One region of the Nocardia sp. CA-145437 genome, then DNA from elsewhere that is predicted to be linked to it. Evidence: riboswitches for the same ligand, from Rfam matches in the RefSeq annotation. Region 1 holds a riboswitch; the other holds the start of a gene.
The links. Region 1 has a riboswitch for magnesium ahead of ACQPYY_RS26210 (ABC transporter permease). Riboswitches for the same ligand answer to the same signal wherever they lie in the genome.
Positions count from the first base shown of each region.

Region 2: linked by a shared signal. The riboswitch ahead of ACQPYY_RS16875 (MgtC/SapB family protein) and the one ahead of ACQPYY_RS26210 (ABC transporter permease) in region 1 are both predicted to bind magnesium.

Region 1 covers NZ_CP191204.1:5,626,251-5,637,624, reverse strand. The annotation lists gene ACQPYY_RS26230 (epoxide hydrolase family protein) at 1-1,006, shown strand, start outside; gene ACQPYY_RS26225 (ATP-binding protein) at 1,236-3,461, opposite strand; gene ACQPYY_RS26220 (DNA polymerase domain-containing protein) at 3,710-4,672, shown strand; gene ACQPYY_RS26215 (ABC transporter ATP-binding protein) at 4,684-5,478, opposite strand; gene ACQPYY_RS26210 (ABC transporter permease) at 5,504-7,261, opposite strand; M-box (ykoK) riboswitch at 7,486-7,655, opposite strand; gene ACQPYY_RS26205 (DUF3558 family protein) at 7,734-8,246, shown strand; gene ACQPYY_RS26200 (DUF3558 family protein) at 8,261-8,758, shown strand; gene ACQPYY_RS26195 (hypothetical protein) at 8,777-8,968, opposite strand; gene ACQPYY_RS26190 (AraC family transcriptional regulator ligand-binding domain-containing protein) at 9,148-10,122, opposite strand; gene ACQPYY_RS26185 (AraC family transcriptional regulator ligand-binding domain-containing protein) at 10,168-11,094, opposite strand; gene ACQPYY_RS26180 (AraC family transcriptional regulator ligand-binding domain-containing protein) at 11,144-11,374, opposite strand, start outside.
Region 2 covers NZ_CP191204.1:3,619,880-3,631,253, reverse strand. The annotation lists gene ACQPYY_RS16905 (Na+/H+ antiporter) at 1-1,264, shown strand, start outside; gene ACQPYY_RS16900 (hypothetical protein) at 1,332-1,796, shown strand; gene ACQPYY_RS16895 (transcriptional regulator) at 1,793-2,107, shown strand; gene ACQPYY_RS16890 (hypothetical protein) at 2,137-2,766, opposite strand; gene ACQPYY_RS16885 (hypothetical protein) at 3,336-3,734, shown strand; gene ACQPYY_RS16880 (TetR/AcrR family transcriptional regulator) at 3,792-4,412, shown strand; M-box (ykoK) riboswitch at 4,506-4,679, shown strand; gene ACQPYY_RS16875 (MgtC/SapB family protein) at 4,900-5,613, shown strand; gene ACQPYY_RS16870 (SDR family NAD(P)-dependent oxidoreductase) at 5,620-6,384, opposite strand; gene ACQPYY_RS16865 (helix-turn-helix transcriptional regulator) at 6,472-7,311, opposite strand; gene mraY (phospho-N-acetylmuramoyl-pentapeptide-transferase) at 7,396-8,481, shown strand; gene ACQPYY_RS16855 (DHA2 family efflux MFS transporter permease subunit) at 8,540-10,069, opposite strand; gene ACQPYY_RS16850 (hypothetical protein) at 10,302-10,520, shown strand; gene ACQPYY_RS16845 (SPFH domain-containing protein) at 10,565-11,374, shown strand, end outside.

The DNA.
Region 1 (11,374 bases):
CAACTACCGTGCGATCGTCGACGGCGTCCCGATCCACTATCTCCGGGAACCGGGCCGGGGCCCCGCGCCGATTCCGTTGATCCTGACCCACGGCTGGCCCTGGAGCTTCCGGGAATGGTCCCGGGTCGTCAAGCAGCTGGCCGATCCCGGCAGCTACGGCGGCGATCCGGCCGACGCCTTCGAGGTGATCGTGCCCTCGCTGCCCGGCTTCGGGTTCTCCGCGCCCACCGGGCGGACGGACCTGAACTTCTGGAAGATGTCCGAACTCTGGCACAGCCTGATGACCGACCATCTCGGCTTCGGGAAGTACGCGGCCGGCGGCGCCGACTACGGGGCGCTGGTGACCGCGCAACTCGGCCACGCGCGAGCCGCCGACCTGCACGGCATCTGGCTCGGGCACCCCGTACACCTGGACGTGTTCCAGGGTGAACGGCCCTGGGACGGCACCGGCGGGTTCATGGTCCCGCCGGGGGTCCCCGACGAGATCCGGGACGGCATCCTCGCGTTCCAATACCGCTACGCCTCCCACAGCGCGGTCCACATCCTCGATTCCCAGAACCTGTCGTTCGGCTTGGCGGACTCGCCGGTCGGCATGCTGTCGTGGATTCTGCGGCGCTGGACCGAATGGAGTGAATCGGGCGGGGATGTCGAAAGCGTCTTCCCCCGTGACCATCTGCTCGCCAACGCCACCATGTGGTGGGTCGGCAACACCATCACCACGTCGATCCGCGCCTATATCAATGCCAACCGCTACCCGTGGACGCCCGCCCACGACCGCACGCCGATCATCGAGGCGCCAACGGGTTTCACCTTCCTCGGCTTCGAGAACCCGCCCGACGTGACCACGGCCAACCGTGCCCGGGTCTTCCTCGACGATGCGCGCCACCGCGGTTGGTACAACCCGGTCCATATCGGCGCGCACGAACACGGCGGCCACTTCACCCCGTGGGAGAACCCCGACGCCGTCATCGAGGACATTCGAGCGACCTTCCGCACGCTCCGGTGATCGAGGAGAACACCATGGATCTCGGAGTAGCCCCGCCCACGACCGGCAGATCGGCGAGGATCCGGCCGTGCTCGCGGGCCGGGGTATCGACCACGTGATCTTCACCAACACCGCGCCGGTCGATCTCGAGGAGGAACTCGACCTCCTGCGTCGGCCGGCCGGGACGGTTCGGTGATACCGCCCGTGGTGGCCGGGTCGGCGTCGCCCCGGCCGCCACGCGGTGGACTCGTCACGCGGGCTGCTGGGTCTCGCGTTCGATGACCAGCGCGACGTGTAATCGGCTGGGGCAGTCCAGCCTCGTCATGACCTGCCGCAGGTGGTTCACGACCGTCCATTCGGCGATCCCCAGGCGATTGGCGATCATGCGGTTGGTCATGCCCTCGGCGACCAGCAGCGCCGTCTCGAGCTGCCGCTTGGTCAGCCGGGACAGCAGCGGAGATCCCAGATCGGCGCGCGACAGCAGCGGTATGGACAGCGCGTAGGCGATGGCCTCGTCGATGTCGAGTACCGCGCCGATGGTGCTCACCGCCGGATCGGCCGAATTCCCCGCGATCCGGGACAGCGAACAGCTGGCCCGGATCCAGTGGGCCGCCGCCGAAAGCCGGTGTGTCTGTTCGGAATACTCGACGCCGGCGGCATCGTAGGCCCGGGCGCAGCCTTCCAGCGCCGTCACCATTTCCAGCAGGCTCATCACCGGTTCTGGTGTCCGCAGCACGAGATGGAAGACTTCCAGCGCGCGATGCGGCAACCGGGCGCGCAGCAGGGTCCGGCCGAGCGTGTTCAGGACTGTCAGCCGATCACGGCGGCGGGGCAGGGCGGCCGCGTGATCACGCAGGGCCGACCAGGTTTCGTCGTCCTCTAGCGGCACGTCTCCGAGTCCGATCACCGCCTCCATGAGTGCGGCGACCGGCTGCTCCGCGGGTGAGGCTGCGGCCGAGGGGAATCGAGCGAGCAGCGTGCGGGCCCGCTGGGGCTTTCCGGTCTCGTGATGGACCTGGGCCAGAGCGCGGCCCGCCCGATGGACAAGGCCGGGGTCGGTACGGCGGGTGTCGGTATTCCGGGCGGAGACGACCGGTGCGAGCAGTCGTTTCGCGTCCTCGAAACGCCCGGATCGCAGTGCCCAGCGGCCCAGGAGCTCACGACCCGCGGCCATCAGCGTGGGCGGGTGGGCTCCGGAGTCGACCGCCGCCAGCAGGGTGGCCACGATGGCCTCGGCATCGGCGAGCAGTCCCCGTTCGATCCAGACGTCCTCCAGCTCGGACAGCAGCTCGATGGCGTCCCTATACGCGTCGTGGTCGATCAGGTACCGGACGGTGGCGACGATGTCCGGCAGCCAGCGGTCGATCAGGCGTAGCGCCTCGGCGCGGCCGTCCGGCTCGGCGAGCAGCCGAGTGATCTCGCGGGCCAGCAGACGGAGTCCCTCGGCGCGCCGGAAGCGCACTCGTTTCGCGAGGACCCGATCCTCGAACAGCAACTGGCGGCAGAACGACCGGGTGAAGCCCGAGATCGCATAGGTGTAGTGACCGTTCTCGGCGACCGAGTGGTCGAGCAGGCTGCGGTCCACGAGCTCGGCGAGCTTGCCGGCGATCGGATCACCCCGCTCGCCGCTGAGCAGCAGCACCTCCTCGAGATCGGTGAGGACGCTGGAAGCGGCGACGTGCAGCAGCACGAAGAGGCCCATCTCGTCGAGATCGCTCAGCGCCCACTCCACGCATGCGCGAATGCTGCGGTGCCGCGACGGGACATCGACGAACGGCGAGGGCGGCAGCTGTTGCCCGGAGCGGATCCGATCCAGCGTTCGTTCGGCTCCGAGTCTCCCAACCGCGGTCGCGGCGAGCTCCAATCCCACCGGTACGCCGTCCAATTCGGCCGCGATCTGCTCGAGCTGCGATCGGTCCGCGGCGATGGCCGCGTCGCGGAACCGGGTTTCGACGCAGTTCCACAAGAGCTGAGCGGCGGGACTGGCCTCGGACCCGTCGGAGGCGATGGACAGCGGCGGAACCAGGTAGAGCACCTCCTGATACAGGTCGAGAGCGTGGCGGCTGGTCGCGACCACGGTCAGCCCCGGACACCGGGCCAGTACCGCGGACAGTCCGGCCGCGAGATCGCGGGCGACGAGATCGCAATTGTCGGCCAGCAGAATCATCGGTTCCACGCCGATTCGCGCCGCCACGGCATCCGGTCCGGGCGGGGTGGTGTGCGGCTCGGCCGGGCGACCCAGTGCGTCCAGGATCGTCCCCCAGGCTTGCTCGCCCTCGCTGGTCTCGGCCAAATCGACTGATATGAACCGACTCTCGGCATTCCGCACGGCGGTGGCGGCCAACCGGCTCTTGCCGACACCGGCGCCCCCGGTCACGGTGAGCAACCGGATGTTCTGATCGAGGACGAGCTCACGAAGGTCGGCCAGCTGCGATGCCCGTCCGACCAGGACGGGACTGCGACGGGTTTCGGGCATTCTCCACCGTTCCTGGGTCGGGAGCTCGGGTGGACGACGTGCGGCCAGACCGGTGATTCAGTCGGCGACGCTGCCTGATGCTTCCGACCCTAGTGAACGAGGCTCCTCCCGCGGACCGCCGCGAGGGTGACAGATTGTTGCTCTCGCCGGTGAATCCGCACGATGTTAGGTTCGGTCTCCCCTCACCGGTGATCGCGGACCCGGCCGGGGTGGTTGACGGGGGTGCGGTGGGGGCGCATGGTGGGCCGATGGGCGAAGACGCGCGGGCCGGTCTGAAGTTCTCCAGTCTGGACAGTCCCCTGTTCGACGGGACGGGGGCCACCAAGGGGGAGCTGATCGACTATCTCGAAGCGGTGGGGGAGCGGATGGTGGGGGCGCTGCGGGACCGGCCGTTGTCGGTGGTGCGGGTGCGGCCGGGACAGGAGCCGTTCATGCAGAAGAATCTGCCGAAGTACACGCCGGAGTGGGTGCGGCGGAAGACCTTGTGGGCGGGGAGCTCCAAACGGGAAGTGTCGTACGCCTTGTGCGATGAGGTGCGGACACTGTTGTGGTTCGGGAATCAGCGGGCGGTGGAGTACCACGTCACGCTGCTGCTGGCGGAGGATCTGGTCGACTACTCCGGTGGGCCCACGCATCTGGTGCTGGATATCGATCCCGAACCGGGACAGCCGTTTTCGCGGGCGGTGGCCGCGGCCGAGCTGATTCGGCGGGCGCTGACGGACGACGGGCTGGCGGGGGCGGTGAAGACCAGCGGGTCCAAGGGGGTGCACATCTTCGTGCCCGTGCGGGCGGGGGTCGATATCGAGGACGCGGCGGCCGCCACCCGGGCCATCGCTGCGCGGGCCGAACGGCTCGACCCGGACCTGGCCACCACGGCCTTCATTCGAGAAGACCGGGGCGGCAAGGTTTTCCTGGATTCCACCCGGGCCGGCGGGGCGACGGTGGTGTCGGTGTACAGCCCGCGGGTGCGGCCGGGCGCGACGGTGTCGTTCCCGGTCGGCTGGGCCGACCTGCCGGAGATCGATCCGCGCGATTTCACCGTGCGCACCGCCGCCGCCATCCTCGGCGACCGGGATCCGTGGGCCGAGGCGATGCCCGAACCGCAAACGCTCCCGGCGGATCTCATCGCGGAGGGCCACACCATCCCGGTGGCGCGGGTGCAGGCCATGCACGAAGGCAAACGCCGTGCCCGAGCCCGCCGCGCGGACTGACCTCCTCCTGCTCAGGCCGCGTCGCGGTCGAGCCTCCGTTTGCTGCCCTCGACCAGCAGCCGGTAGGCCCGGTCCGTCAGCGCCTGGAACCCGGCGGCGCGCGGGTCGCGCGGCGGATCCAGCGGCACCCGGATCTCGCCCTTGATTCGCCCGGGATCATTGTCCAGCACCAGGATTCGGTCCGCGAGCAGGACGGCCTCCTCGATATTGTGGGTGATCATCAGCATGGTCCGGGTGGGGAAGGCGGTCTCGGTCCACAGCCGCATGAGCTCGCCCCGCAGGTTCTCGGCGGTCTGCACGTCCAGCGCGGAGAACGGCTCGTCCATGAGCAGGACCTCGGGTCGCAGCACCAGGGCCCGCGCGAAGCCGACGCGCTGGCGCATTCCGCCGGAAAGCTCCTTGGGACAGGCGTTCTCGAAGCCGCCGAGGCCGATCATGTCGATGGCGTCGGTGACCCGTTCGGCGCGTTCCCGGCTCGGCATGCCCTGGGCGCGCAGCCCGAGCTCGATGTTCTGCCGCACGGTCAGCCACGGCAGCAGCGCGAAGTTCTGGAACACCATGGCGGCGCTCGGATGCGGCGCGGTGATCCGCTCGCCGTGCAGCCGTGCGGATCCCGACGTCGGGGCGACCAGTCCGGCCATGATCCGCAGCAGCGTGGACTTGCCGGACCCGGACCGCCCGATCAGCGCGACGATCTCGCTCTCGCGCAGCTCCAGCGAGACCTCCGAGAGCACCGGCAGCGGCGCACCGGTGGGCCCGGTGTAGTGCTTGCTGACGCGGTCGACGGTGATGATGGGGGTGGACATGGTTGTCCTCCTTTCGAAAACGGTTTCAGTTCAACGAGAAACGCTGTTCGGCCCGGCGCTGCAGCCGACGCCACACCAGCCGGTTGATGGTCACGGTGACGACGCTCATCACCACGGTGCCCAGCAGCACCTTCGGAAACATGTCCGCCGCGGTGGCATTGGTGATGTACGCGCCCAGCCCGTATGCCTGCAGATGGGTGCCGCCCGCCTCGACCACCTCGCCGACCAGCGTGGCGTTCCAGGCCCCGCCGAACGCGGTGATCGCGCCGACCACATAGCCGGGGGCGATCGCGGGCAGGATCAACGACTTCCACCGCAGCCACCCGTGCACGCCGAGATCGTCCATGGCCTCGCGCAGATCGGTCGGGATCTGCCCGGCCGCGGCGATCACGTTGAACAGCACGTACCACTGCGCGCCCAGAGCCATCAGCACGATGCCGCCGATGTTCAGCGAGACGCCGGTCCAGGTGAGCGCCGCGATCACGAAGATGAACAGGAACTGCGCCGGGAAACTGGCCAGCACCTGCACCACCGGCTGCGCGAACCGGCACACCCGCGGGTTCAACCCGATCCACACCCCGACCGGCACCCACACCACGGTGGACATCACCAGCAGCACGATCACCCGGCTCAGACTCGCCAGGCCCATGAGCGTGGCGGGCCCGAATTCGGCCAGCCCGACGGTCCTTTCGAAGTAGGCGGCCAGCGTCCAGGTGCCCCAGGCCAGCGCCGCCAGCAGCAGCCCGAAGAAGACCACGTCCCCGGCCCGGCCGCCGGGACGGTCGTCGTAGGCGGACCGGGTGCTGCGCCCGAACACTCGCATGACGCGATCGATCCCCTCACCGACCGGTCGTGTCACCCGCGCCAGCCGCCCCGGCACCGTGCTGCGCCGCAGCAGGTCCAGCACGAGACTGCGTGGGACTTCGGCGCTTTCGGTGTGCTCCACCCGGAACCGCTCCGACCACGCGGTGAGCGGCCGCCAGAACAGCACGTTCACGACGACGATGGTGGCCACCATGACCAGCGCGCCCAGCAGCAGTCGCGAGACCTGCCCCTGCGAGGTCGCCGCCGCGATGAAGCTGCCCATGCCCGGCAGCGCCTCTTCCCGCCCGGACACCGTGATCACCTCGGACGCGGCGAGCATGAACCAGGCGCCGCCGAAGCTCATCATCCCGTTCCAGATCAACGGCACCATGGCGGCCGGCACCTCCAGCTGCCACAACCGCTGCCAGCGGGTGAGCCGCAGCATGCGGGCGGCGTCGTCGAGCTCCCGCGGGAGGGTGCGCACCGCCTGGTAGTAGGCGAAGGTCATGTTCCAGGCCATCGCGGTGAAGATGGCGAACACGCACACCGCCTCCGCGCCCAGGAAGGAGCCGCGGAACAGCGCCACGAATGCGGACACCGTGATGGAGACCAGCGCCAGCACCGGCACCGATTGCAGCACGTCCACCATCGGGACCAGCACCTTCTCGGCCCGCCGCGAATGCGCCGCCCACTGGCCGACGACCAGCGTGAACAGGATCGAGGCCGCCAGCCCCAGGAACATCCGCAGCGTGGTGCGCGCCGCGTAGTACGGCAGTTCCCGGGGATCGGTCGACACCGATTCCGGTCCGGAGCCCGGCGTCCACGGCACCGACATGTCGCGGAACAGCCGCAGCGCCACGGCGATCAGGAACACGGCCGCGCCGAGCACCAGAAAGTCGACGGCGCGCAGCCGGTTTCGCGGACGCGGCGTCGGCTGCCGTGTTTCGGGACGGTTGGGAATGGTGATCTGGAGCGTCATTGGATGAATCCGCATCTAATCGACAAAGGGCGCGCGGAAATAGGCGCACACCGAATCACGCGAAAGGGTGATGGGGGCGGCGCCGAATACCGGGAAATTACGAGTGCGCGACAGGAGGTCCGGGGTCGTCATCGGTTGTCATCCGACCGGCACCTCCTCACACAGCTCATACGCGGACTCATCAGCGCACACGGGGGAGGTCGACCCGGGGAATCCGGGGAGGACGCACACCCCTCTCGTCAGAGCTTCGGCACTGCACGACGTGTTCCGAATCGGAAAGCCACTTTGGATTACCCCTTAATCCGGGGAAATCTGTCCTAACCTTGGGCGTCTCTCGACGTCGTCAGATCAGTGGCCTGTGTTCGTGCAGGAGCCTCGCCTATCGAGGTGCGTTATCGACGGTAGTAAAGCCCCGATGAGTTGTCAAAGTGTGTACGCGCACGACCGGTCCGATTCGCCTAGTCTGGTCCGCGTGACGAGAGCGACGCGCGTGGCGGTGGGGATCGCCTTGATCGGGCTGGCGGTCGCGGGGTGCAGGTACTCCTCGGATCAGCGGGCCGCGGCGACCGCGAGCGCCGCGCCGAAGGCGGCCGCGCCGTCTCCCGACACCATCGGCCTGTGTGGCGGCGCATCCGACGCCGAGGTGGTCGAGGCCACGGGATCGACCGGTGCGCAACGGGTTTCGGCCAATCCGATCGGCTGCGCCTGGCAGCCCGCCGCGGGCGGCGACTACGCCGTCACCTTCCACTGGTTCCGGGGCAGCTCGCTGCAGGACCGCCGCGACCAGGTCACCACCGGCAGTCCCGCCACCGTCCGGATCGCCGGACAGCCGGGCATCGAATGGCGGGGCGCGCAATCCTGTGAGGTCGCGGTGGCATTCGGCGACACCGACTTCATCGACTGGTCCGAACGGTCGAGCGAGCGCGCCTGCCAGGGCGTGGAGCAGCTGGCCGCGGCCACCCTGACACAGGCGGGGCAGAGTTGATGGCGCGCCGCGGAGTGCGAATCACGGTGGCGGCCTTGGTGATCGCCGCCCTGTCCGGGTGTTCGCACGCCGACCGGCAGGCCGACTCCCGTCCCGCGGCCGATCCGAACCTGCTGGCGGGCTGTGGCCCCCTGGAGGATCAGAAGCTGGCCGCCGCCATCGGCGTCACCGGTATGCGGCGGCAGAGCGAGCCCACGGTGTGCGACTGGACCGCCACGAATCACGGTGGCGGCGTGGTCGACATCACCTATGCCTGGCTGCGGGACGACACGCTCGCGCGGGAGGTGCGGATCGCCGACCGCTTCGGATACCGCGTGGAGCGGCTCGTGGTGCGGAACTTCGGCGGCATGTACTGGCGGGATCCGGCGGATCCGGGTGGTTGCGCGGTGACGGTGGCCGATACCGGCACCGTCACCTGGTGGGTGCGGAACCGCGATCACACCGCGCAGCTCGATCCGTGCGCAGCGGCCATGAATCTGATGAACGCGACGCTCTCGGTCGACGGCATCTGACGCGCGCGGGAACCGATCTCAGTGCTCGAGGAACGTGGCGACGATGTTCCAGAACATGTTCGGGTCCACGGTGTGGAAATCCCAGCTCTCGGTGAGGTTGTGAGTGGTGCTCACGATAGACTTGATATCGAAGTCGTGCCGGGTGGCGGTGCCCTTGGCCTCCACGGCGGTGACGACGTAGGCGGTGGCGGTTTCTGCGGTGTGGGGCACGAGGAAGCTCCAATCGAGTACCGGTCCGGGGGAACGCGTGACAGTGTCCTGGCGTTTCCGTCCAGTCTGATTTCCGTCCGCCCCGCGCGGGAGTTCCGAAAGCGCCAAACCGGTCCGGGACACGCCAACCTTGCTGTGAGGTTGCCGGAATACCGTACGGTAGGTGCGATTTCGGCTCCTCAGCGGGGGTCTTCGGGTTCCGGATCAGCCCGGTCCCGCCACCGCTGCACCGCCCGGCGCAGGCTCGCCGGATCCGCGTAACCCAGGAATTCCGCCTGCTGGGCGCGTGGAAGGTGTTCGGCGCGTTGCAATCTGCGGCGGCGTGCGTGATCCACCTCACGCCGCCAAGTGGTTCCGGCCTCGGACAGCCGGCGCTGGAGTGATCTCGGTGACGTCAGCAGCCGCCGCGCAACCACTTCCAGCGTCGCCGCGCCATCGGCGAGAGCCAGATCGATGGCGTCGCCGAGCTGCTCGAGCCAGGTCACCCCGACCTCCGGGGTGGCGGGCAGGGTGGCCGCGTAGGTCAGCAGCACCGCCGTCAGCTCCGGATCGGCCGACTTCATCGGCAGCGCCAGATCTGCGGCCCGCAGCGTCAGCGCGTCCGCCGGGGCGTCGAAATCGATTGCGCGGGTGCCGAACAGCTCGGTGACGGTGGCGAGATCGGCGGGCGCGGCCTGCCGGAAACTCACCCGCGCCGGCACCACGGGGCAGCGGGTGGCGGCCCGCGCCCGCCCCACGAGCAGCGCGAAAGCCGCCTGTATCAACAGTTCCCGGCCCCGGCAGTCGTCCACCGCCGACCGCACCTCGTAGCAGACCTCCTGCTCGTCGCGGCGCGCGACGCGGAAGCCGTGACTCGTGGTGAGACTGCCGGTATGGCGCACGCACGCCTCGAGCGCGTCGCCGAGCGTGGCCGCGGACAGGAACAGATATTCGAGCAGCCCGAACTCACCGGTGGTGCTCTCGTCGGACACGCGCAGCGCGATATCGGGATCCCCGGTCTCGCGCTCGATCAGCTCCCACACCCGCAGGCAATACCGGGACGACACCCGGGTGCCCTCACCGCCGTCGCGCCAGGCGGGCACGCCCGCCGTCCGGGCGATCCGGTCGGCGTCGAGTCCGGCCCGCACCGCCCGCTCCAACGCGAACCGGGCCATGAGAATGCTGTCGTGACAATCGGATCGAGTGTTCACGGCCGACCGTCACCACGCGGCCCGGCGGCGAGCATTCGCCAGCTCCCGACTCCAGCTGGTTCCGGCCGCGGCCAGCCGCCGCTGCACGGTGCGCGGGCTGGCACCCAGCCGGCGCGCGATATCGGATAGTGAGACGGTGTCGAGGGACACCGTCGCCCGGAAGCCCGCGGTGTCGCGATCCGGTCCGGGTGGGGCCGGATCGCTCAGTGAATCGAGTTCGGCCGCAAGTAGATCGACCCAGGCCCGGGCGGGCGGCGTGGACAGGGTGGCGACGGCCGCGCCGCGTCGCAGCACGGCGGCCAGGCCCGGATCGGCCGAATGCTGCGGCCGGTCGAGGTCCGCGCGGCGCAACGTCAGGCTGTCGACCTCGGCCCCGAAATCCACTGCCGCCGTGCCGAAGAACTCCCGGTAGGGGCCGTGTCGTCGGGGCGCGCGTTCCCGCAGGGTGACCGCCACCGGCGCGATCCGCGCCCGCGCGGCCAGCCGGGCCCGGCCGGTGAGGTAGGCGAAACTCGCCTGCGCGGCGACCTCCGCGCCCCGGCCCCGCGCCGCCGTCTCCGACGCGAACGTGACCTGCCGATCGGTCTCGGCGACCACGGCCACCCGCCGGTTGCCCGACAGCCGCGACCCGAATTCCCCGACGGCCCGGAAGCCTTCGCCGACCGTCGGCGCGGTCGCGAGCAGATAATCCATCATCCCCAGTTCCCCCATTCCATATCGTTCGGCCGCCCGCAGTCCCACGTGCGGCACATCCACCCTGCGCTCGAACAACTCCCACAAACGGGGATAACACTGCCCCGGAACACTTCCCGCCGAGGCTTCCAGCGCGCCCGGCCCGATCCCCGCCGCCCGCGCCAACGCCACCGGATCCACACCCGCGGCCCGAGCCCGGGTGAGTACGAAGCGCGCCAGCAGCACGCTGTCCGATCCGGTCACCCATCCACCTTCGAGCCTGGAGATCCGGTACCGCGGTCGATCCCGGGCGTCATAGCGCGTCGTCCGGGGGCGGCGTCCCAGGCTCGGGGTCTTCGAAATGCCGCTTGCGGGCCCGATCGACCTCCAGCCGCCAGGTGGTGCCGGATTCGGCGAGGCGGCGCTGGAGGGTGCGGGGGCTGGTGTACAGGCGCCGCGCGACTTGTTCGAGCAGCGCGTCGGTGCCGTCGAGCACCTCGGCCAGCACCGTGGCCACCCGGTCGGGCCATTCGGTGGCGCGCGG
Region 2 (11,374 bases), 2.0 Mb from region 1:
CCGCCGGATCACCGATCCGGTGCTGGACACCAGTGTGTCGCTGCTGGCGCCGTGGATCGCGTATCTGCCCGCGGAGTCGGTGCACGCCTCGGGCGTGATCGCGGTGGTGACGTGCGGGCTGATCCTGGGTCACGGTGCGCCGCACTGGCAGAGCGCGGCCTCGCGCATCGCCGAGCACACCAATTGGCGGACCATCGCGTTCATTCTCGAGTCCGCGGTGTTCCTGCTGATCGGGTTGCAGGTGCGCCATATCGTGGAGGCCGCCTGGCACAGCGATCTGCCGCATTCGACACTGCTGTGGACGTGTGCGGCGGTGCTGGTGACGGTGATCGTGGTGCGGCCGGTGTGGGTGTTCCCGGCGACGTACGCGGCCTGGCAGATCGAGGGGCGCCGGCAGGGAAAACCCAAGCCGGAGTGGACCGGACCGGCGGTGGTGGCGTGGGCCGGTATGCGCGGCGTCGTGACGCTGGCGGCGGCGCTGCTGCTGCCCGGCGATACACCGGAACTGGACACGCTGCGGCTGCTGGCGGTCGTGGTGGTGGGCGGAACGCTGCTGCTGCAAGGGCTCTCGCTGCCGTGGCTGGTGCGGATGCTGCGCCTGCGCGGGCCCAGCCGGGCCGAGGACCTGTTGCAGGAGGCGAATCTGCTGCAACAGGCGACGACGGCGGGATTGAAGGCGCTCGAGGAGAACATCGCGCCCGAGACACCGCCGGATGTGGTGGACTCGCTGCGCAACCGGGTGGTGGTGCGGGCGCAGTCGGCGTGGGAGCTGTTGGGCCGCTCGGAATCCCAGCGGGTCACCCCCAGCGGCGAGTACCGGCGGCTGCGCCTGGCGATGCTGGCGGCCGAGCGCGAGACGGTGCTGCGGATCCGTGACGCGGGGCAGGTCGATCAGGAGGTGCTGCAGGCGGTGATGGCCGCCCTCGACATCGAGGAGTCCACCATCGACCGGGTCACCGAGGCCGAGGACGACGACGGGCTGGGGTTGCGGGCGCCGATGCCGCCGGGGGCGTGTGAGCACCTGCGGGAGGCGCCGTGCGTGCGGGTGCCCGATACCCCGGACGCCTGCGGGGAATGCCTCGAGGAGGGTCTGGTGTGGGTGCATCTGCGGATGTGCCTGGAGTGCGGGCATGTGGCGTGCTGCGACTCCTCGCCGGGCAATCACGCGACCAAGCATTTCGACGGCACCGGGCATCCGGTGATCCGCAGTGTGGAGCCGGGTGAGTCGTGGCGCTGGTGCTATCTGGACGAACTGCTGGGCTGACCCACCCTTGACTTTCCTAGCGGGAAAGTGGAGTCTTACTTTCCAAGTAGGAAAGTAAGGAGTCATCATGGACGGCATCACTCCGGAGCAGGCGCGTTCGGCACTCGACGCGGCTGGTCAGGCGCGGCAGAAGATGGCCGCGGAAGTCGGATTGCCCCGCGGTTACTGGTGGGGAATGGCCTGCGGCTGGCTGGCTTTGGGAGCCCTGGGCGATCTGGGCCCGGACTGGTTGGCAGCGGTCGCGACCTTGGCGTTCGGAGCCGGGCACGCGACGGTGGCGTCGCGGCTGCTCGATGGCCGCCGCCGCACCGGCGGGGTCCAGGTCAGCGCCGAGGTGGCCGGGCGGCGCACGCCGCTGGTCGTGATCGGCATGCTGGTGGGCCTGGTCGCGCTGACCGTGGCCGCGGCGATCGCGCTCGACGCCGACGGGGCGGGGCATCCGCGCATCTGGTCGGCGCTGCTGGTGGCCGCGGTCATCGGTTTCGGCGGGCCCGAGCTGCTGGCGGCGGGACGGCGGTGGGTGCGCGCGTGAGCGAGGCCCGTTTCGACGAACTGATCCACCCGAGCACGCGCCTGACGCTGGTGGCCACGCTCGCCGCGGCCGACTGGGCGGAGTTCGCGTTCCTCAAAGAGCGCCTGGGACTGTCGGATTCGGCGCTGTCCAAGCAGTTGGCGACCCTCGAGGAAGCCGGGTACGTCAGTACCGAGCGTCGCCTCGAGGGCAGTCGCCGCAAGGTGCGGGCCCGCTTGACCGACGCCGGGCGCATCGCCTTCGACGGGCATATCGCGGCGTTGCGCGAGATCGTCGCGGGCGCCACCGCACCCGGCGAGCCGCTCGGGTAGGCGGCCGCCGATGGGCTGGGAGCGGTTGGTCAGGTGCGGGCCGGGCGGCGGGCGGGCTGTTCACCGCGCGCGGGGCGGCGCTGCTGGGGCGGCTCGGGTCGCGCCTGACGGCGCTGGGGCTCCTCGGCCCGGGCCTGCCGGCGCGGCGGTTCCTCGGTCCGCGGCTGGCGGCGCGTCGGCTGCTCGGCCGCGTGCCACTGGTGTTGCTCGGCGACCGCGTAGTGCTCGGCCTCGTAGTGCTCGGGCCCGCCGTTGCGGTCGGCCATGGCGCGCGCCGACCACCGGATGGCGTAGGCGACCCAGAAGCACGGCAACGACGCGGCCAGGAAGATCACTCCCGCGGCGAGCAATCCGGAGCCGACGCCGAGCACCAGCAACTCCCAGCGCGGATAGCAGGTGGCGGTGCCCGTGCAGTCGCCGTAGGTCCGCTGACCGTACTCCCAGGCGAACAGGCCCACACCCGAGCCGAGGGTCGACGCGAGCAGGAAGTTCGCGATGTACCAGCAGCGCACCAGTTTTCGGGCGAAGATGAGCGCGCCGAGCTGTCCGGAACCGAGACTGTCCGCGATGTCGTCCCCGACGCCCAGATGTCGGCCCCAGCCCGACGGCTCGGCAGGCTCGGCTACATCGGAGTTACTGGCATACCGGCTTGCGGTCATCCTGCGCGATCCTTCTGCACCTCGAACAGTCCACCGGCACAGGTTGATTCGCAATGCCTACCCGAACTGAATCCAAACTGGGTCGATCATCGCAGCGTCACGGCATTCGCGCCGTCCTTGTGGCGGAATCGGCGCTTATGAGACGGCGTCGCCGGGCCGGGATCGGGGTTCGGCCCGGCGACGCCGGGGTTCGCGGCGCCCGCTGCGCGGCGGGGACGCGGGAGGCGAGTCTCGGGGAAGAGGACTCGCGTGGTGTCCGATCACCGGTGGGTGTCTGCGCTTCGTCACCCCGGCGATTCGGACAATCGGAACGTTAGCGATGTAGTAGCTGAATTGCGCTGTGAGCGCAGGAATTAGGGGATTGTTAGGGGAACCCCCACCTTTCGACCTCGGACCTGGGCAGCCGACTGATTGCCGGAGATCGCGAATTGCGTTGGCGGGGTGACCGGTTCGCACCGAGTAGTCCGATACGCGCCTATCGCGGGTGCTGAACACCGACACTTGCCTCTATGCGCCAATGGCGTCGCAGGGTTCTCATTCATCCCGTTCATCTGGGGAGATGATCGACAATGATCCGCTCACGCACCTCGGCCGTGTCCGTGTTCGCCACCTGTCTCGCCGCGGCCGCGGCGCTCGTGCTCGCCGCGCCCGACGCGTCGGCCTACGTCAGCAGCGTGACCATCGCGACCGGCACCAGCATCGGCGGCGGCTACGGCACCAACTGCGCCTACACGGTCACCGTCAACGGCAGCCCCAACGAGTACGTGTGGCTCTACGACAGCGCCTCGGCGACGTTCAGTCCGCAGCAGTTCAGCCTGGGCAGCGGCGGCACCGCCACCTCGAGCTGGACGCCGACCTCCACGGGCACCCATTACGTGCAGGCCTGGACCTACAACGGCTCGCAGTGGGCGACGGTCACCGTCGGCACCGGCATCAACCTCGGCAGCGCGTGCGTGGTCACCAAGTGAGCCGGTCCGGGGCCGGGTGTGCGCTCACACCCGGGCCCGGGCATTACTCTTGACCCGGTGCAGACCGAGCAGCCTCCCGCCGAGGAGCCCCGCATCTGGGGCGGAACCACCCTCACCGAACGCCGTGAGGCGCGCCGCACCGCGCTGCTCGAGGCCGCACTGGACCTGATCGGCGAATCCGGGGCGGGCGCGGTCACCATGCGCGCGGTGTGCCGGCGCGCCACGCTGACCGACCGCTATTTCTACGAATCCTTCGCCAGCCGCGACGAACTGCTCGACGTGCTCTACCGCCAGATCGCCGACGAGTTCCTGGATCCGATGACGGCGTTCGCGGTCGCCGATGATCCCGATCGGGATCGCGCGCTGTCGGAAGCGCTGGTGGACAAGGTGCTGCAGGATCCGCGCAAGTCGCGACTGTTCCTGGTGGAGCCGTATTCGTCGACGGGGCTGGGCCAGACCACGATCGCGGTCATGCCCGCCTTCACCCGCCTGATCCAGGATCACCTGTTCGCCCACATCGATGATCCGGTGCGGCGGCGGCTGGCCGCGGTCACCATGGCCAGCGGCAATGCGGGCATGTTCTCGGCGTGGCTCAACGGCACGCTGCGCGCCACGCGCGATCAGATCGTGGACCATCTGGTGGCGACCATCGACGCCTATCGCGGCATGTATCCCTGACCCTCCCACCAGATCGGTTGCGGCGTGGATGCGGGCGACCGCGGTCACATCGGGTTGCGAGGCGCGGCGCCGGGGTGTTTACTCGCTGACGCAAGGTGCCGTCGTTAGCTGAGGCTCCTTCACGGATACAGGCCGGCGATCCCGAACGTCGAGAGACGCCCCGGATCAGGACAGGCTTCCCCGAGCTAAGGGGATGCCCCGACCGGCTCCCGCCCTGGTGGCGGGTTACGCCGTGGAGTGCTGAAGGTCTTACGAGGGGTGGTACCCGTGCCGGCGATTCCCCGCCGGTCCCACTCCCCCGGCATGGACGCGACCCGATGGTCGCGTTGCGCGCGTGTGCCGAGGAGGTGGTGGTCGTGCCCGATGGACCGGACCGAGTTCCGTTAGCCAATCGTTCACCAGGCGACACTCCGCTTATCCTCAGGCCGCTGCCGCGCACCCGGTAGCGTCCACTTCCGAGTGCGCCGTCATCCGCTGGGAGATCGAGATGACCACCTGGGAAATGCTGCTCCGCCTGGCCACCGGCGTCGGGTTGGGCGCGATCATCGGGTTCGAGCGCCAGTTCCGGGCCCGCATGGCCGGGCTGCGCACCAACGCACTGGTCGCCGCCGGTGCGACCCTGTTCGTGCTGCTGTCCGCGCACGGCTTCAACGGCGCCACCGCCGACCCGACCCGCGTTGCGGCGCAGATCGTTTCGGGTATCGGCTTCCTGGGCGCGGGCGTGATCCTGCGCGACGGGTTCAATATCCGCGGCCTCAATACCGCTGCCACGCTGTGGTGTTCGGCCGCGGTCGGCGCGCTGGCGGGTGCGGGCATGTACTCGACGGCCGCGGCGGGCACGGTCGCGGTGGTGGTGGTCAATACCGCGCTGCGCACGGTCGCCCGATCGGTGGACCGTCCGCTCGCCGACGGCACCGACGCCCAGGACGCGTTGTACGCCTTCCACGCCGACACCGACGACGCGCACGAGGCGCAGGTGCGGGCGTTGCTGGTGCAGTCGTTGACGCGCACCGACTTGCGGCTGGTGTCCATCTCGAGTCACGACACGTCCCCGGGGCGGGTGCAGGTGCGGGCCGAGCTCACCGGCGATCGTCGCGACGATCGCCAGATGGAGTCCGCGGTGAGCCGTCTGAGCCTGGAGCCGGCGGTGACCAGCGTCGGCTGGCGCACGGTGCCACGGCCGGTGGAAACCGAGCAGTGAGCCGCTTCAGACCATGGCCGAGGGAATGACGGTGGTGAGCCCGCCGTCGACGAGCAGGTCCTGGCCGGTGATGTAGGAGGCGTCCGCGGAGGCCAGGAACGCGACCGCGGCGGCCACATCGTCGGAGGTGCCGATGCGACCGAGCGCCACCCGCGAGGCCGCCTCGGCCTGGGTCTCGGGTGTGGTCTCGGCACGGAAGGCGGGGGTGTCGGTGTAGCCCGGGCTGATGGAATTCACCCGAATCCCCCGGGGCGCCAGCTCCGCCGCGAGGGTCCGCGCCAAGGAATCGACCGCGGCCTTGGTGGCGGTGTACAGGGCGGTACCGGGCGCACCCCGATAGGTGGCGAACGAGGCGTTGATGACGATCGCGCCACCCGCCGACACCAGCGGCAGGACCTGCTGGACGGTGAAGAACACCGACTTGAAGTTGAGGCCCACGATCCGATCGAACTCCTCGGCGGTGACAGCGGTGAACGGCTGGAACGCCCCGACCCCCGCATTCACGAACACCACGTCCAGCCGCCCGAACCGCTCGCCGACCGTTCGACCCAGCGCGGCAAGATCCTCGGCGTCGGTGACATCGCCGGGGATCGCGGTCGCGCGCTCCCCCAGCTCGGCGACGGCGGCGTCCAGCCGACCCTTGTCCCGCCCGGTGATGATCACCTCCGCGCCTTCGGCAATGAGGCGCTGCGCCGTGGCCAGCCCCATCCCGCTGCTGCCACCGGTAATGAGGGCGATCTTGTTCACGTAGCGGATCCCGTTGTGCGTCATGGCTTCAGCGTGCCGGGCCACGCCATGGGTAAACAGTGCGCACTCATCGTGGGTGTGACACCACCACCTTGCGCGGCCGCCACCGTTTCACGCGGGTGGCGCGAGGCGGAGGCGGTGGAGGCGGTCGAGGGCTTCGGCGGTGTCGGTGTCGGGGCGCGGGTTGTAGAGGACGACGTGTTGGTCGGGGCGGTCGGCGAGAGTCAATGTGGTGGTGTCGAAGTGGAGTTCGCCGACTTCTGGGTGATGGAGGGCGTTGACGGCTTGAGCCGGGGTGCCGACGTCGTGGCGGGACCACAGGTCGGCGAATTCGGGGCTGCGCCGGGCGAGGTCGGTGATGACGGCGTCGAAGCCGGGGTCGTCGGGGCAGGGGGCCGAGTCGGCGCGGTAGGCGGCGACGACGGCGGGGGCGGCGCGGGTCCAGTGGTGGGGCATGGCCATGTAGCGGGGGTTGGTGAAGTAGGTGATGAGGCAGTTGTGGCCGGGGGCTTCGTAACCGAAGACGGCGCGGGCAGCGTCGTTGTAGGCCAGCACGGTCCAGTAGCGGTTGCGGAGGACGGCGGGGCGGGGGCCCCAGGCGTCGAGGAGGTTCCGGGTCTCGGGGGTGATGCCGGCGGTGGCGGTGCCGGAGCGGCAGGGTGGGTTGAGGCCGGCGAGGACATACAGGTGGGCGCGTTCGGGGCCGTCGAGCAGCAGGGCGGCGGCGATGGCGTCGAGGACGTCGGTGGAGACGGTGATGTCGCGGCCCTGCTCGAGCCAGGTGTACCAGGAGACGCCGACTCCGGCGAGGACGGCGACTTCTTCGCGGCGCAGGCCGGGGGTGCGGCGGCGGCCGGCGGTGGGAAGTCCGACCTGGTCGGGGGTGATGCGGGCGCGTCTGTCGCGCAGGAACTCTCGCAGTTGGTCGCGGCGCGCACCCGGGGTGGTCATATCTCACGCTAACAATCACGGGGGCCCCTTTCGTTCCGGCGGCGGTTAGCATGTGACCGGATTTCGGGTTTCGAGGGGGGTGCGATGCGGCAGATTCTGGTGGCGGCGCTGGTGGCACTGGTGGTGTCGATCACGGTGACGCCGTTGCTTATTCGGCTGTTCACGCGGCAGCGGTGGGGGCAGGCGATCCGCTCGGACGGCCCGGCGAGTCATTTGTCCAAACGGGGCACGCCGACCATGGGCGGGTTGGCGATCCTGGTCGCGATCTGGTGCGGGTACGGGGCGGCGACGCAGGTGGGGCGGCATTTCGACGGGCGGGGCGCGTCGGCGTCGGGGCTGCTGGTGCTGGGGTTGGCGACGGCATTGGGGGCGGTGGGGTTCGCCGACGACGCGATCAAATTGTCGCAGCGGCGCTCGCTGGGGTTGACGGCGTCGGGCAAGATCGTCGGCCAGTTGTGCGCGGCGGTGGTGTTCGGGGTGTTGGCGTTGCGGTTCCGCGGCGGGTCGGGGCTGACGCCGGGCAGCAAGCAGATCTCGATCGTGCGCGACATCTCCACGGTGTCCCTGGCGGTCGCGGGGTTTCTGGTGGTGGCGTGCATCATCGTGGTGGCCTGGTCGAACGCGGTCGACATCACCGACGGCCTGGACGGTTTGGCGGCGGGTTCGGTGGGGTTGGCGCTGGGTTCGTATGTGCTGATCACGTTCTGGCAGTACGCGCACGCGTGCGCGACCAGGGCGGTGCCGGGCTGCTACACGGTGCGCGATCCGCTGGATCTGTCGGTGGTGTGCGCGGCGGGCGCGGCGGCGTGCGTGGGATTCCTGTGGTGGAACGCGGCTCCGGCGAAGATCTTCATGGGCCACACGGGGTCGCTGGCGTTGGGCGGGCTGCTGGCGGGGCTGTCGATCACCACGCGCACCGAACTGCTGATGATCGCGGTCGGCGCGCTGTTCGTGGCCGAGATCGCGTCGGTGGCCTTGCAGATCGTCATGTTCCGCACCACCCGCACCCGGGTGTTCAAGATGGCCCCGTTCCATCACCATTTCGAGCTGACCGGCTGGCCGGAGACCACGGTGATCATCCGATTCTGGCTGCTGGCGGCGATCTCGGCGGCGACGGGCTTGCTGTTCTTCTACGCCGAGCACCTGGCCTCGTCGGGGCCGCGACGCTGAGAAACGCGAAAGCCCACCCGGGACAATGGTTTCCGGGTGGGCTTTCGACGGTGTTATCTCAGTGCACGACCGCGGGCGCGTCGGCCGCGGCCGGGGTCGCCGGTTTGGTGCGCGGCAGGAAGAACGCCGGGATCAGCGTCGCCAGCAGCAGCACGGTGGCCACCACGAAGGTGTGGGCGAACGCCTGGGCGGCTTGATCGAAGCCGTCGGCGAGGACCTGCGGCGGAACCTGCTGGGAGATGCGCGGATCGTAGTGCGATCCGATGGCCAGCTTGGCTTCGGGCCGGTGGTTGAGCAGGGTGGTCAGCACCACGGAAATGGTTGCGGTGCCGATGGATCCGGCGGTCTGGTTGACGATGTTCATCAGGGTGGAACCGCGCGCGACCTCACCGTGGGTGAGGGTCTGGATGGCGGCGGTCATGGTCGGCATCATGGTGCAGCCCATGCCCAGACCCATGACGAACAGCACCCCGCACAGCAGCGGGTAGGGGGTGTCGGCCTTGACCTGGGTCAACGCGGCCATCGACAGCGTCATGATGGAGATACCGGTGAGCACGATCTTGCCGGGCCCGATCTTGTCGACCAGGCGGCCCGCGATCGGCATGGTCAGCATCGCGCCCAGACCCTGCGGTGCGATGAGCAGACCGGCGGCCAGGGTGGATTCACCGCGCACCTGCTGCAGATACGAGGGCAGCAGCAGACCGGAGCCGAAGAACGCCATGGCGAACAGGGTCATGGTCATGACGGCGTAGCGCAGCGACTTGTTCTTGAACAGCCGCAGGTCGATGAGCGGGTGTTCGGTGCGCAGGGCGTGGAAGACGAACGCGATCAGCAGGCCCGCGCCGATGATGGCGGGGATGAGCACCTTGGCCGATTTGATGGTGCCCTCACCGGGGATGGAGGACACGCCGAACAGGAAGGCGGCCAGGCCGGGCGAGGCGAGCAGCATGCCCAGGAAGTCGAAACTCTGCGACGGCTCGGGATTGTCGCGCGGGAAGATCGTGTAGGCCAGGACCAGCGCGATGATGCCGATGGGCAGGTTGATCAGGAAGATCCAGTGCCAGCTGAAGGAGTCGATGAGCCAGCCGCCCAGGATGGGGCCGCCGATGGGGCCCAGCAGCATGGGCACGCCGAGCACGGCCATGACGCGGCCGATGCGGGTGGGGCCCGCGGCGTGGGTCATGATCGTCATACCCAGCGGCATGAGCATGCCGCCGCCGAGACCCTGGATGACGCGGAAGGCGATGAGGGACTCGATGTTCCAGGCCGTCGAGCACAGCACCGAGCCGATCACGAAGAACACCAGCGCCATCATGTAGAGGCGTTTGGTGCCGAATCGGTCGGCGGCCCAGCCCGTGAGGGGGATGACGGTGGCCAGCGCGAGGGTGTAGCCGGTCATGGACCAGGCGGCGATGGCGTAGGTGGTGTCGAAGTCGTGCTGGAAGGTGGGGATGGCGACGGTCACGACCGTGACGTCGAGGATCGACATGATGGCGCCGAGCACCACGACACCGGCGATTTTGAAGACGCCGATGTCCAGCTTGTCGTCGGCGGAGTCGGCCGCCTTGGTATCCGGAGGGGTGGTCACCGCTTCAGCCTGCCAGCCGGTCGGTGCGGACACCAGCACATTTTTCTCTCGGCGTGGATCGGAATGCTCACGAGCGGGTCCTTCCTGCCGCGCGACTGTCGCTCCGAGGTGGGACAAGCGAATCATACCGAGCAGTAGCAAACATGAGGCGACCGCGCAGCGGCCCGAGCAGCACACTCCGCGCGCGTACGCTGGCGTTTTCAGCGAACCCCCCGGCGAGGAGAACATCGCGATGACCGACCCGGTAGTGGGCCTGACCGGTACGCTGACCTCGCCGATCCGGGGCGCGGGAGCCCTCGGTGAGGTACTGGTCGCCATCCGAGGGGGAACCGAGCTCTACATCGCGCGCGCGGACGAGCCGCTGCCCGCCGGTGCGCCGGTACTGGTGGTCGCCGCTCATCCCGGCCGTCTCGTCGATGTTGTTGCGTGGGTCCCGCTTCCGGGCGATTGATTCAACGGAAATGCTCGGGAACCACGTTCGAGGGGAAATACACGATGCTGGGTTATCACGTACCCGATCCCGATGAGGCGATGCTGGTCAGCGGTGGCCGTCACGGCAAGGACGGCGGCGCGCCGTTCCGGGTGATCATCGGTCACGGCGCCTGGGTGGTGCCGTTGTTCCGCAAGGTGCGGTATCTGTCGCTGGCGATGTTCGAGGCCGAGATCGGTGAACGCTGCGTCACCAAACAGGCCATCCAGCTCGACGTGCGGGCGGTGATCGCGTTCAAGGTCGCCAATGACGAGCAGTCGATCGTCAATGCGGCGCAACGGTTCCTGTCCGAGCAGGAGAAGGAGATGAGCGTGCTGACCGGGCGCATCTTCTCCGGTCATCTGCGCTCGATCGTGGGGTCGATGACGGTCGAGGAGATCATTCGCGAGCGCCAGAAGCTGGCCGACGAGGTGCTGGTGGCCTCGAAGGTGGAGATGAGCAATATCGGGTTGTGGGTGGACTCGTTCCAGATCCAGCACATCGACGACGGCAATCTGGGCTACATCTCCGCCCTGGCCGCCCCGCACAATGCCGCGGTGCAGCGTGACGCGCAGATCGCGCAGGCCGCCGCCGCCCAGCTGGCCGCCCAAGCCGAGCAGGAGTCCCAGCGCAAGCAGGCCGAGTATCAGCGCGAGACCGCGATCCTGCGGGCGCAGTATCAGCGCGATATCGACAAGGCCAATGCCGAAGCCGCGCAGGCGGGTCCGCTCGCGCAGGCCACCGCCATGCAGGAGGTGCTGGCCGCCCAGGCCGAGCAGGCGCGCAAGCAGGCGGAGCTGCGGGAGCAGCAGTTGCAGGCCGAGGTGGTCAAACCC